DNA from 2 places in the Neptuniibacter sp. QD37_11 genome. Region 1 is predicted to be linked to the other one. Evidence: predicted binding sites of a transcription regulator. Region 1 holds the regulator's gene; the other holds the start of a gene.
The links. Region 1 encodes LexA, which represses DNA repair genes until DNA is damaged. Its sites were predicted from a motif close to TACTGTNTANNTANACAGTA; they were not measured.
Positions count from the first base shown of each region.

Region 2: a site for LexA is predicted at 1,655-1,674, ahead of uvrD (DNA helicase II). Genes of this name have one in related genera too.

Region 1 covers NZ_CP180552.1:2,300,910-2,306,574, forward strand. The annotation lists partial or broken gene ACMXYT_RS10580 (DEAD/DEAH box helicase) at 1-330, opposite strand, end outside; gene dinG (ATP-dependent DNA helicase DinG) at 342-2,462, opposite strand; gene lexA (transcriptional repressor LexA) at 2,607-3,215, shown strand; gene ACMXYT_RS10595 (cell division inhibitor SulA) at 3,218-3,676, shown strand; gene ACMXYT_RS10600 (hypothetical protein) at 3,770-4,024, opposite strand; gene ACMXYT_RS10605 (DUF6586 family protein) at 4,030-4,554, opposite strand; gene topA (type I DNA topoisomerase) at 4,566-5,665, opposite strand, start outside.
Region 2 covers NZ_CP180552.1:3,473,604-3,479,268, reverse strand. The annotation lists gene uvrD (DNA helicase II) at 1-1,640, opposite strand, end outside; gene ACMXYT_RS16450 (homoserine kinase) at 1,755-2,714, opposite strand; gene ACMXYT_RS16445 (DUF2782 domain-containing protein) at 2,761-3,039, opposite strand; gene polA (DNA polymerase I) at 3,133-5,665, shown strand, end outside.

The sequences.
Region 1 (5,665 bases):
CAGAAGGAAAGCTGCAGTTTTACCGGTACCAGTCTGTGCTTTACCAATGATATCTTTGCCAGCAAGTGCAGCAGGAATAGTTTCAGCTTGGATCCCTGTGCAGTATTCAAATTTAAGGTCATAAACCGCATGAAGGACGTCATCCGGCAGATTAAAATCTAAAAAACGCTTTTTACCTTCTACCTCAGGCACGACGAATTGTTCTGGGTTCCAAGACGCAGCTTTAGAGCGGTTGTTGTAACGACGACGTCGTTGAGGCTTACGTGCAGAAGAATTTCTTTTTTTGTTAGCGCTTTCAGTCTGCTCAACTGATTTATTTTCTGTACTCAATTCAACAATTCCTAAGAAAAATTTCGCCGATAAGGCGGTAAAGCGGCTAAAAGCTGCTTTCCATAACGACGGGTAATAAACCGTCGATCAAGCAATGTTATTTTGCCGCTATCGCTCTCAGTTCGTAGTAAACGCCCTGTAGCCTGGGTGAGGCGCATTGATGCCATCGGGATAACCCATTCTTGAAACGGGTTACGCCCTTGCGATTCTAACCATTCACCGTAGGTTGCCTCAACCGGGTCATCCGGTACACCAAATGGCAACTTCGTAATAATTACATGTGTTAGGTAATCACCAGGTAAATCTACGCCTTCAGCAAAAGAAGCCAAACCAAAAATAACACTTGGTTTATTAGCATCGATACGCTCTCTGTGTTGTCGCAAAATTTCATGCTTGGCAAGTTCGCCTTGCACAAGAATATCTGCTGATATACTAGCAGGCATACGCTCAAGAACATACCGCATCTGACGCCATGAGCTAAATAACACCAAGGATGCACTTCCCTGTTCTAAAATTGGCAATAACATTGCCGAAATTTCTTCATTATGGTCATCAGGGTTTCCTGGATCGGTTTTCATTGCAGGGACATGCAATTCGGCCGCATTTTGAAAATCAAATGGACTCATAAATATATTACAAGGACTATCCGTTGGTATGCCAAGATCAGCATATAGTCGATCAAACCGCCCTAGTGCGGTTAGCGTAGCCGAAGTAATAACAGCACCGTAGCAGTTTTTCCAAAGGTGCTCTTGTAAGGTTTCCGCCGCTGACACTGGGCTACTGCAACACTCAATATCAATGCCATCATTACCATCTACTTTAACGATCCAGCGGGCCGTCGGGAGTCCTGATGTCGAATCAGATACAGCGTAAGAATTAGCTAACCAATACATCGATTGCATACGGGATAAAAGCACACCCATCTGCGGATACCAAGTTTCACAGATAGCTAGGGGCAGATCGGCTAACTCACCATCCATTCCTTCTTTCAGAAGATCAACAATCTGCTCAAATTTTAAAACGACTCTCTCTGCAGCCTGAGCAAAATTGTGAAAGGACAACTGTAACGGTTCAGGAATCATACCTTGCGCAAAACGATAGCGATCACTTGGGCCTTGGAGTTTATCTTCAAGTATTTGATTTAATAGAAGTTGGACTTCCTTCAAGGAATTTTCCATATCTGCAAAAGGGTTAGCTAACTTCTCGATATAATTTCGAAGTACTATGTGATCAGACGCGTCATTCAATAATTTATTGAGGCTGCGTGTTGCTTTGCTCATCCAACGGATACTGGATTTAACACGTAAGCTATAAGAAAAATGCCCCGTAGTTTTAGTGCCTAGGTGATGGCCTTCATCAAAGACATAGATGGTATCTTCCGGCGGCGACAGAATAGCGCCGCCTCCAAGAGAGAGATCAGCTAAAACAAGATCATGGTTGGCAACTATCAGATCCCATTTATCCAACTCTTGTCTAGCCTTAAAGAATGGACAGATTGAAAAGTTACTGCAGCGACGATTTGTACACTGCATATGATCGCTAGTAGACAACCGCCAAACAGCATCAGGCACTGTATTCTTTAAAGCATCCCTATCGCCATCCCACTCACCCGAGGCATAGTGACTAAGTAGAGATTTAACCTCATCAATATCTGAGGTCTGAAGTTTTTGAGCTACTTCATCTTCATACAATGCAATTTGGCCTAATTCATTCTGTTGCTCCAATATTTTCTCTGCATTGGAAATACAAAAATATCGTCCTCGGCCTTTAGCTAAACCATAAGTAAGATTGATTCCGGCATCGCTAATCAGCTGTGGAAGGTCTTTAAGAATAAGCTGTTCTTGAAGGGCAACTGTTGCTGTAGAAACAACAACTTTCTTTTTTCGTTGCTGGGCTATAGGAACAGAAGCCAAAAGATAGGCCATCGTCTTACCCGTACCAGTACCAGCCTCCGTGACGCAGATATGCTGACCACCGGTCCTTTCGCCTTCAGAATTGGCAGTAATAGCGCCCAAAGTTTTCGCAACCTCAGCAATCATCAATTTCTGGCCATAGCGAGACTTCAATCCTCTGTTATTGAGAAAAGTACTGTAGGCCTGCTGTATTGTTTGCTTGAGCTGCTTATCTAACAAAACCGTATTCCATCGAAAATCTAGCCGCGATTCTAACAGTTATGACAGTTTAATAACAAAAATACTGTATAAAAAAACATAAGTTGCTTTACAAACCCAAAATACTGTATAAAAATACACGTACTGTATAAACAAACAGACAAGATCATGAAGCTGACTAAACGACAAACGGAAGTTCTGGATTGCATCAAGCGTCACATTGGCGATACCGGCTACCCACCTACTCGCGCAGATATTGCCCGCGATTTAGGGTTTAAATCAGCTAATGCAGCTGAAGAACACTTGAAAGCGCTGGCAAAAAAAGGCGCTATAGAAATTATTCCGGGTACTTCACGAGGTATCAGAGTACCTGAATTGGAAGAGGAAAATAGCGGCCTACCGATTGTTGGTCAGGTAGCAGCAGGATCGCCAATACTTGCTCAAGAGCATGTTGAAGATCACTGCACAATCTCCTCTGACTTCTTCCACCCTAAGGCGGATTATCTCTTAAGGGTGAAAGGTAGCAGTATGAAAGATGTAGGCATCATGGACGGTGATCTACTGGCAGTACACCAATGCCAAACAGCAAAGGATGGGCAGATTGTAGTCGCTCGAATAGAAGATGAAGTTACCGTAAAACGCTTCAAGCGTGAAGGTAACATCGTTTATCTAATTGCTGAAAATGAAGAGTTTGAACCGATTGTAGTGGATTTAAACGAACAACCACTGGCAATAGAAGGTTTAAGCGTCGGCGTTATTCGTAGAGGTAACTAACCATGATGGCATTTCACGCGAACCAAACAACAGCAATCATGCAGAGCACATCTGCAAATGAAAAAATTTTCACTAAGCAAAAGCCAGCTAATCAGCTTGCAGGTACGATGACTGAAATCGTTGTCCAAGATGAGAATTTTTCTAACATCCCAATGTTGATGCCATTGCTTGCACAACTAAGTCAGGATGATCGCTGGTTTGTGTGGATTGCTCCACCTGTGTTATTACCGAAAAACCTTCTGATTGAGGCAGGCATTGATCTGACTAAAGTCATTCTGCTCAACCCAGATAACAAACATAGTACCTTTGAGCTTGCTAAACAGGCGCTAAGCACAGGCACTAGCCACGCTGTAATATCATGGCCTGGATACTTAAATGATGAAGAATTTAACGACTTAGAAAGTGCCGCTAAGAAAGGACAAAGTCACGGAATTATAATTAGACGCCGTCAACATAGTTAAGTATTAGCTTCCATTTTTGTAAAGGCGCCTAGTTAAAGTATCATCACCCCAATAATGAGCTTTATCTGAGAGAAGCTCATTATCAGAGATTGCTTAATGAATAGTTGGAGGGATCTCTTCTTCAGGCTCTTGTTCTAAACCCACCCCAGATTCCGCCATCATCTGGATGCCTGCGGTTAACATAACGCGAGCGACATCTAGATATTGATCACTTAACTGTTCTTTAAGTGCATCTGAAAAATTAACTTTAATCATCGGCTCTTCATCGCTGTCCATATTCCGGATTGCTAGGCCACCTTCATCAAGTTCTATTATTTCAAGCACGGTCTCGGGTGTTAGTCCTGACACTTAATTTACCACTCTTGCATGCCTTCTCTGAGGCGATTAACTAATTCCGACAGTGAATCAAACCAAGTTTGATACTCAGTAATGATTTCACCATCCTCTGCATGATCAGGATTGATCTGCAGCACATGTATTTCAGAAACACTGTTAGTTTCAGTCACTGCTTGTTTGGCATCTGAACCATGCCAGCAGGCTTCATAAGCGGACATCATTTTATGCAACCAAGATGAATCATCGGATTCTAGGTTGTTTAACTGTGTCAACTCAGGGCTTTCGACGCCGGTCTGGGCCATTTCCGCAGCTAACGCACGATAGCCTTGAAAGCTTTCCGTATCGACTTTATACCATTCAGCAATTTCGCGTAAAAAAGCATCATAGGCTGACGTCAGGTGGAACAACACTGATTCGTTATAAGACTCTATCAATGCATGCTTGCTCCAACTGGTGTCATCTTGCGCTTTTTTAAGCTGTTCTAGATGAAGTCGTGTAAAGCTCAACTTCTGATTCGTGCGTGCCTGATATATACCGCTCATGAAATCCCCGATTATTTCTTCTTCGCTTTTTTACGGGTCTCTTCTTCGACCCATTTACCATCGCGATAGAATGCACGCCAACCAGTCGCTTTACCATTGACCTCGGTCATAACGTACTGCTCTTTAGTCTTTCTGCTATAGCGAATGACACTCAAGTTTCCATCTGAGTCATTCTTAGGCGCACTGAACAGGAATTCATATTTCGGATCAATCTCAGACTGATGCGGCAGTATTTCAACAATTTTCGGGGCACGTGTTTCTCTGTTTCTAGGGAACTGACTTGCTGCCAAGAACAAACCAGATGCTCCATCACGCAGGATGTACGTATCCTCTACCTTTTCGCACTGAAGCTCAGGCATTGGAACAGGATCCATCTTAGGTGGCGCAGGCTCTCCGTTTTTCAACAACTTACGGGTATTTTTACACTCAGTGCAACCGAAGTATTTACCAAAGCGACCGGTTTTAAGTTGCATCTCAGCTGAGCATTTATCACACTCTAGAACAGGCCCATCATATCCTTTGATACGATATTCACCCTTCTCAACTTCAAAACCGGAACAATCAGGGTTATTACCACATACGTGTAATTTACGATTCTCATCGATCAGATAAGAATCCATTGCTGAGCCGCATAGGTTACAACGGTGCTTCTTACGAAGAATGCGAGATTCTTCTTCATCATCGCCATCAGCACTAACAACTTCGTCACCAGAGACTAGGTTGATCGTACACTTACAACGCTCTTTGGGTGGCAAGCTATAGCCAGAACAGCCTAAGAACACACCTGTACTACCGGTGCGGATCATCATATCTCGGCCACAATCTGGGCAAGAGATATCTGTCTCTGTAGGAGAATTCGGGCGCATACCATTCTCAGCATCCTGCGCCTCTTCCAGCTTCTTAGAGAAATCAGCGTAAAACTGATCTAAAAGCGCTTTCCAATCAGCACTGCCTTCAGCCACATCATCAAGGCTTTCTTCCATACGTGCTGTAAAGCTGTAATCCATCAGGTCAGAGAAGTTCTCACCTAGACGCTCTGTAACAATATCGCCCATTTTTTGAGCATAGAAACGTCGGTTCTGAACTTCTACATAACCACGATCTTGGATCG
Region 2 (5,665 bases), 1.2 Mb from region 1:
GCATCCAGCGCTGCCTGGTCTAAGAATGCCGCAAGTGGGGAGTTAAATTCCTCATCCAGAAACTCATCCCATTGGCTGTTAAACTGCTTCGCTGCAGTGACCAGTTCTTCCAAGTTTTCTATACGGGATTGAGCTTTTTCGCCTTTCTCTTTTTTGTGGTGCTCGATCAGGCCTGAGTGTTGTATAACGTGCTCAGTCTGTTCGTGTAGCAGAGTGTCTTCGGTATCTTGTGCCATCTGATTGATCAGATCTAAGAAAGCTTGCAGGGCATTAGATGCACGCGCTGGTAGCTTTTTCAGTTCCACAATTTCGTTGGATGCGCGCCACATAGAGATCGCTTGGCTACGAGCATGCTCACGGATAATTTCGATGGTACGTGTGCCTATACCGCGTGTTGGTACATTGATTACACGCTCCATCGAGGTGTCATCGTCGCGGTTGCTTAGCAGGCGCATATAGGACAGCGCGTTTTTGATCTCAAGGCGCTCATAGAAACGTTGGCCACCGTAAATACGGTACGGCACGCCACTGCGAATCAAGGCTTCCTCAAGCACTCGGGACTGGGCGTTAGAGCGGTACAGAATCGCGCACTCTTTACGGAGGTTGCCCTCTTGTACCCATTTTCCGATTTGATCGACGATAAAGCGTGCTTCGTCTTGCTCGTTAAAGGCTGCATAGAGCGAGATCGGCTCGCCTTCACCAGAATCAGTATGCAGCTCTTTACCTAAACGACCTTGGTTGTTGCGAATGACTTCGTTGGCTGCACGCAGAATCGTTTCTGTAGAACGGTAGTTTTGTTCTAGCTTGATCGTTTCTGTACCCGGGAAGTGAACCGGTAGGTTCTGGATATTTTCGATCTTCGCGCCACGCCAGCCGTAGATCGACTGGTCATCATCGCCTACGGCCATCAATTTCTTCTGACCGCCACAAAGTAGTTGCAGCCAACCATACTGAATGGTGTTGGTATCTTGGAACTCGTCCACAAGAATGTAGCGGAAACGCTCTTGATAGTGCTCTAGTAGGGCTGGGTTCTTATCACGGAACAGCTCTAGGGAACGTAGCAAAAGCTCGCCAAAGTCGATCATGCCGCCACGTTCGCAGGCTTGCTCGTAAGCTTCGTATACTGCCAGCATCTGGCGATCATTCAGATCATGACGCGGTTCGATATGTTTAGCGCGTAGGCCATTATCTTTCTTATCGTTGATGTACCACTGGAATTGGCGAGCCGGCCAGCGCTTATCATCCAGATTCATCTCTTTGGCTAAACGTTTAATCAGACGCAGCTGATCATCGCTGTCCATAATCTGGAAGTTTTCAGGTAAACCAGCATCCTGCCAGTGAGCACGCAGTATACGGTGGGCTAAACCGTGGAAGGTACCGACCCACATGCCTTGAGGATTGATGCCTAACAGCTCCTCAATACGGCCGCGCATCTCTTTTGCAGCTTTGTTGGTGAACGTAACCGCCATAATAGAGTAGGGCGACATTCCTTCTGTCTGAATCAACCAAGCAATTCGGTGTACCAATACGCGGGTTTTACCAGAGCCTGCGCCGGCTAAAACCAGTAAGTTTTGTACCGGAGCGGTTACAGCATTGCGTTGGGCATCGTTCAGAGAATCGATAATGTGAGTTACGTCCATAGCGGCTTTCTGTTCACTGTATAAATAATCAGTGGCTGATTATAGCGGGTGTTAGCAAAAGAGGGCAGTGTTGATTTACTAAGACTCCTTAGGAGCCTTAGTATAAGAAGCCTGCTATTTGGGAAGCTGACTTGGATTGTTACGGCGATAGATCAGGATCTGTTTTAGCTCTTCAGGATCTTTCAGCTTCTGTTCGCTGTTTTCATCCAACCACGGGATTAAACGAGATAGCCAGAATCGCATCGCGGCAGTACACGTCAGCACTGGCCAAGCTTTGTATTCATCCTGAGTGAAAGGACGCGCTTTTGCGTAGGCTTTTAGCAATGCCTGCTCTCGTTCGCTATCAATCGAGCCATCAGGACGGCAACACCAATCATTAGCCACGATCGCCAGATCAAACAGCAGATAGGCGGTTGCGGCGTTATAAAGATCTAAAACGGCACTGACCTCAGTCCCTTGGAATAGGACATTATCGTGGAATAGATCACCATGAATCGTGCCGGCTTTGATATCACCTGGCTGCTCGCGAAGTTGATCAAAACGCGCTACTTCTTCCTGTAGCAGAGTCTGATCATTTTTAGGCAATTTACTACGAATGAGTTCGCTCTCTCTACGCCACCAAAACACACCTCGGTGTGCTTGGCGTTCAAGATAGAAGTTTTCTGTTGCAACGTGGAACTCGCCTAAGACTTTACCGATGGCAGCACAGTGCTCAGGTGTGAGTTCTTGCTGACCCACATGCTCACCAAAGAACCTTGGTTGTAGCGCAGCAGGTTTCTTTTTCAGTTGTTTTAGGCCGATTCCGTTTCGATCCTGAATAGCAAAAGGTACAGCGATATCTCGCTGTGATAGCCATTGGCATAGCTCGACAAAGTAGGGAAGCTCTTCGTAGCTAAGCTCTTCAAACAAAGTGAGTACATACTCCGTCTCAATCCCTTCATTTTTCAGGGTGACAAAGTAGTTGGTATTTTCGATACCACCATCAATACCTTTGTAACTGACTAACTCTCCCAGATCATAATCTTTAAGGAATGCAGTTAGGTCAGTGTCATTAAGTTGCGTATATACAGCCAAGCGCTTTACTCACTTCGTAAATTTGAATTCGTTTGTTCCAGCGGATTTACCAACGGAACAGTACCCATTTAGGGATCAGCATTTGTGATTCTTCATGGCGAATAAATGAGCCTTCACCTGGCGCTGGAACCAGATAGTATTCTTTACCGTTTTTAGGCACGACCTTAATTTCCTGAAGCTGACCATTTACGCGGTACTCGTAATAGGTTTTATCTTCTTCGTGGAAGATTGTGATCTGTGGTTCGTTCTCATCAACCAGCGGTGGGACTTCGGCATAAGCTACAGGTGTCACTGCAAGTAGTGCTGCTAATAGTAGCTTTTTCATTATTCTTTCCTCTTTCATGGCAAGATTTCTTTTGGCAAATGAGCATATCGACTATGATCGGGTTTTTGAAGAATAACCAACCCGGATTTCCTGATGAGCGAACAGCAGCAAGCCAACTCCTCTCCTTTAATTTTAGTCGACGGTTCCTCTTATTTATACCGTGCTTTTTTTGCTTCACAACAGGCTGACCTGCGAAATTCTGCGGGAATCCCAACAGGAGCGATCCGAGTTGTTACTTCAATGCTGAAAAGCTTGATCAAACAGTATCCAGAAAGCCCTATTGCGGTGATCTTTGATGCTAAAGGTAAAACATTCCGTGATGAGATCTACAGCGATTATAAAGCCCAGCGTCCACCGATGCCGGATGATTTACGTAGTCAGGTAGAGCCGATCCACAACATCGTCAAAGCTTTGGGTATGCCGCTTATCGTAGAACCGGGTGTAGAAGCGGATGATGTCATCGGTACGATGGCGCGTGAAGCCAGCGCTCAAGGGATCGATACCCTGATCTCCACAGGCGATAAGGATATGGCGCAGCTGGTGGATCAACACGTAACGCTGATCAACACTATGACTGACACCATCATGGATATTGAAGGTGTAAAAGAGAAGTTTGGTATTCCGCCAGAGCTGATCATCGATTACTTGGCATTGATGGGCGATAAGGTCGATAACATCCCAGGCGTTCCGGGCGTGGGTGAAAAAACGGCTTTGGCTTTGCTTCAAGGTATCGGCGGTATTAAAGATCTATACGAAAACCTAGATAAAATTGCTGATCTTGGTTTCCGTGGTTCGAAAACTATGGCGAAGAAACTAGAAGATAACCGCGAAGAAGCGGATCTATCTTACCTACTGGCAACGATTAAAACCGACGTTGAGCTGCATGAAAAAGTCGAAGAGATCGTTAAGCCAGAGCCAAATAAAGATCAGTTAATTGAGTTATACAAAGAATTTGAATTCAAGACTTGGGTGCGTGAGCTGGAATCTGGTGAGAGCGGTGCTGCAATCGCTGCTGATCCATCGGAGCCATCTACTCCAGAAGCACCTAAAGATGTTGAATACACAACAGTGCTTACAGAATCCGATCTAGATGGCTGGATTGAAAAGTTATCCACAGCCGAACTTTTTGCCTTCGATACAGAAACGACCAGTCTCAACTATATGGAAGCTGAGCTGGTGGGTGTTTCCTTTGCGGTAGAGCCGGGCAAAGCTGCTTATGTGCCTGTTGCGCATGATTACATGGGCGCGCCAGAGCAAATCAGCCGTGATGTTCTTTTGACTAAGCTGAAACCACTGCTAGAAAGCGAAGATCACAAAAAGATCGGTCAGCATATTAAATACGATATGAACGTGTTGGCTCGTTACGATATCGATCTAAAAGGTGTGGCGTTCGATACTATGCTGGAATCCTACGTGCTGAACTCCACGGCAACGCGCCACGATATGGATAGCTTGGCTGATCGTTATCTGGGTGTGAAAACGGTTAAGTTCGAAGAGATCGCCGGCAAAGGTAAAAAGCAGCTGACCTTCAACCAGATCGAACTAGAACAAGCAGCGCCTTATGCTGCGGAAGATGCGGATATCACCCTGCGTCTACATCAAGCGATCGATAGTCAGCTAAGCCAAGATGAAACGCTAAGCAAAGTTTTCAATGAGATCGAAAAACCGTTGATTCCAGTACTGTCACGTATCGAGCGTAACGGTGCTTTGGTTGATGCATCAATGCTCGGTGAACAAAGTATCGAACTGGCTGCACGTATGGTGGAACTGGAGCGCGAAGCTTACGATATTGCTGGGAAAGAGTTTAATCTGGCGTCACCAAAGCAGCTGCAGCAGATTCTATTTGAAGAGCTTAGTATCCCGGTGATTAAGAAGACACCAAAAGGTGCACCATCGACTGCCGAGGAAGTGCTTCAAGAGTTGGCACTAGAATATCCTCTGCCTAAGTTGATTCTTGAACACCGTAGCTTGAGCAAGCTTAAATCAACTTACACCGATAAGCTTCCGCTAATGATTAGTCCAAGTACTGGGCGCATTCATACCTCTTACCATCAAGCGGTGACAGCGACAGGGCGTCTATCTTCGACTGATCCAAACCTGCAGAATATTCCGGTACGTACTCAGGAAGGCCGCCGTATTCGTCACGCCTTTATCGCTCCAGAAGGCTACACGGTTGTGGCTGCCGATTACTCGCAGATCGAACTGCGAATTATGGCGCACCTGTCTCAGGACCAAGGTTTACTGGATGCTTTCTCTAAAGGAGCCGATATTCACCGTGCGACAGCGGCAGAAGTTTTCAAAGTTGAACTCGATCAGGTATCTGATGATCAGCGTCGCAGTGCTAAAGCGATCAACTTCGGTTTGATTTACGGTATGTCTGCGTTTGGTCTAGCGAAGCAATTAGGTATCGCCCGTAAAGATGCCGCGCAGTATATCGAGCATTATTTCGAGACTTATCCAGGTGTGCAGCATTATATGGATGATATACGTACTAAAGCGCAGGAGCAGGGTTACGTTGAAACTCTATTCGGTCGTCGTTTGTACCTGCCAGAGATTAAAGCGAAAAACGCGATGCGCCGTCAGGCTGCTGAACGTACCGCGATCAATGCGCCAATGCAGGGTACAG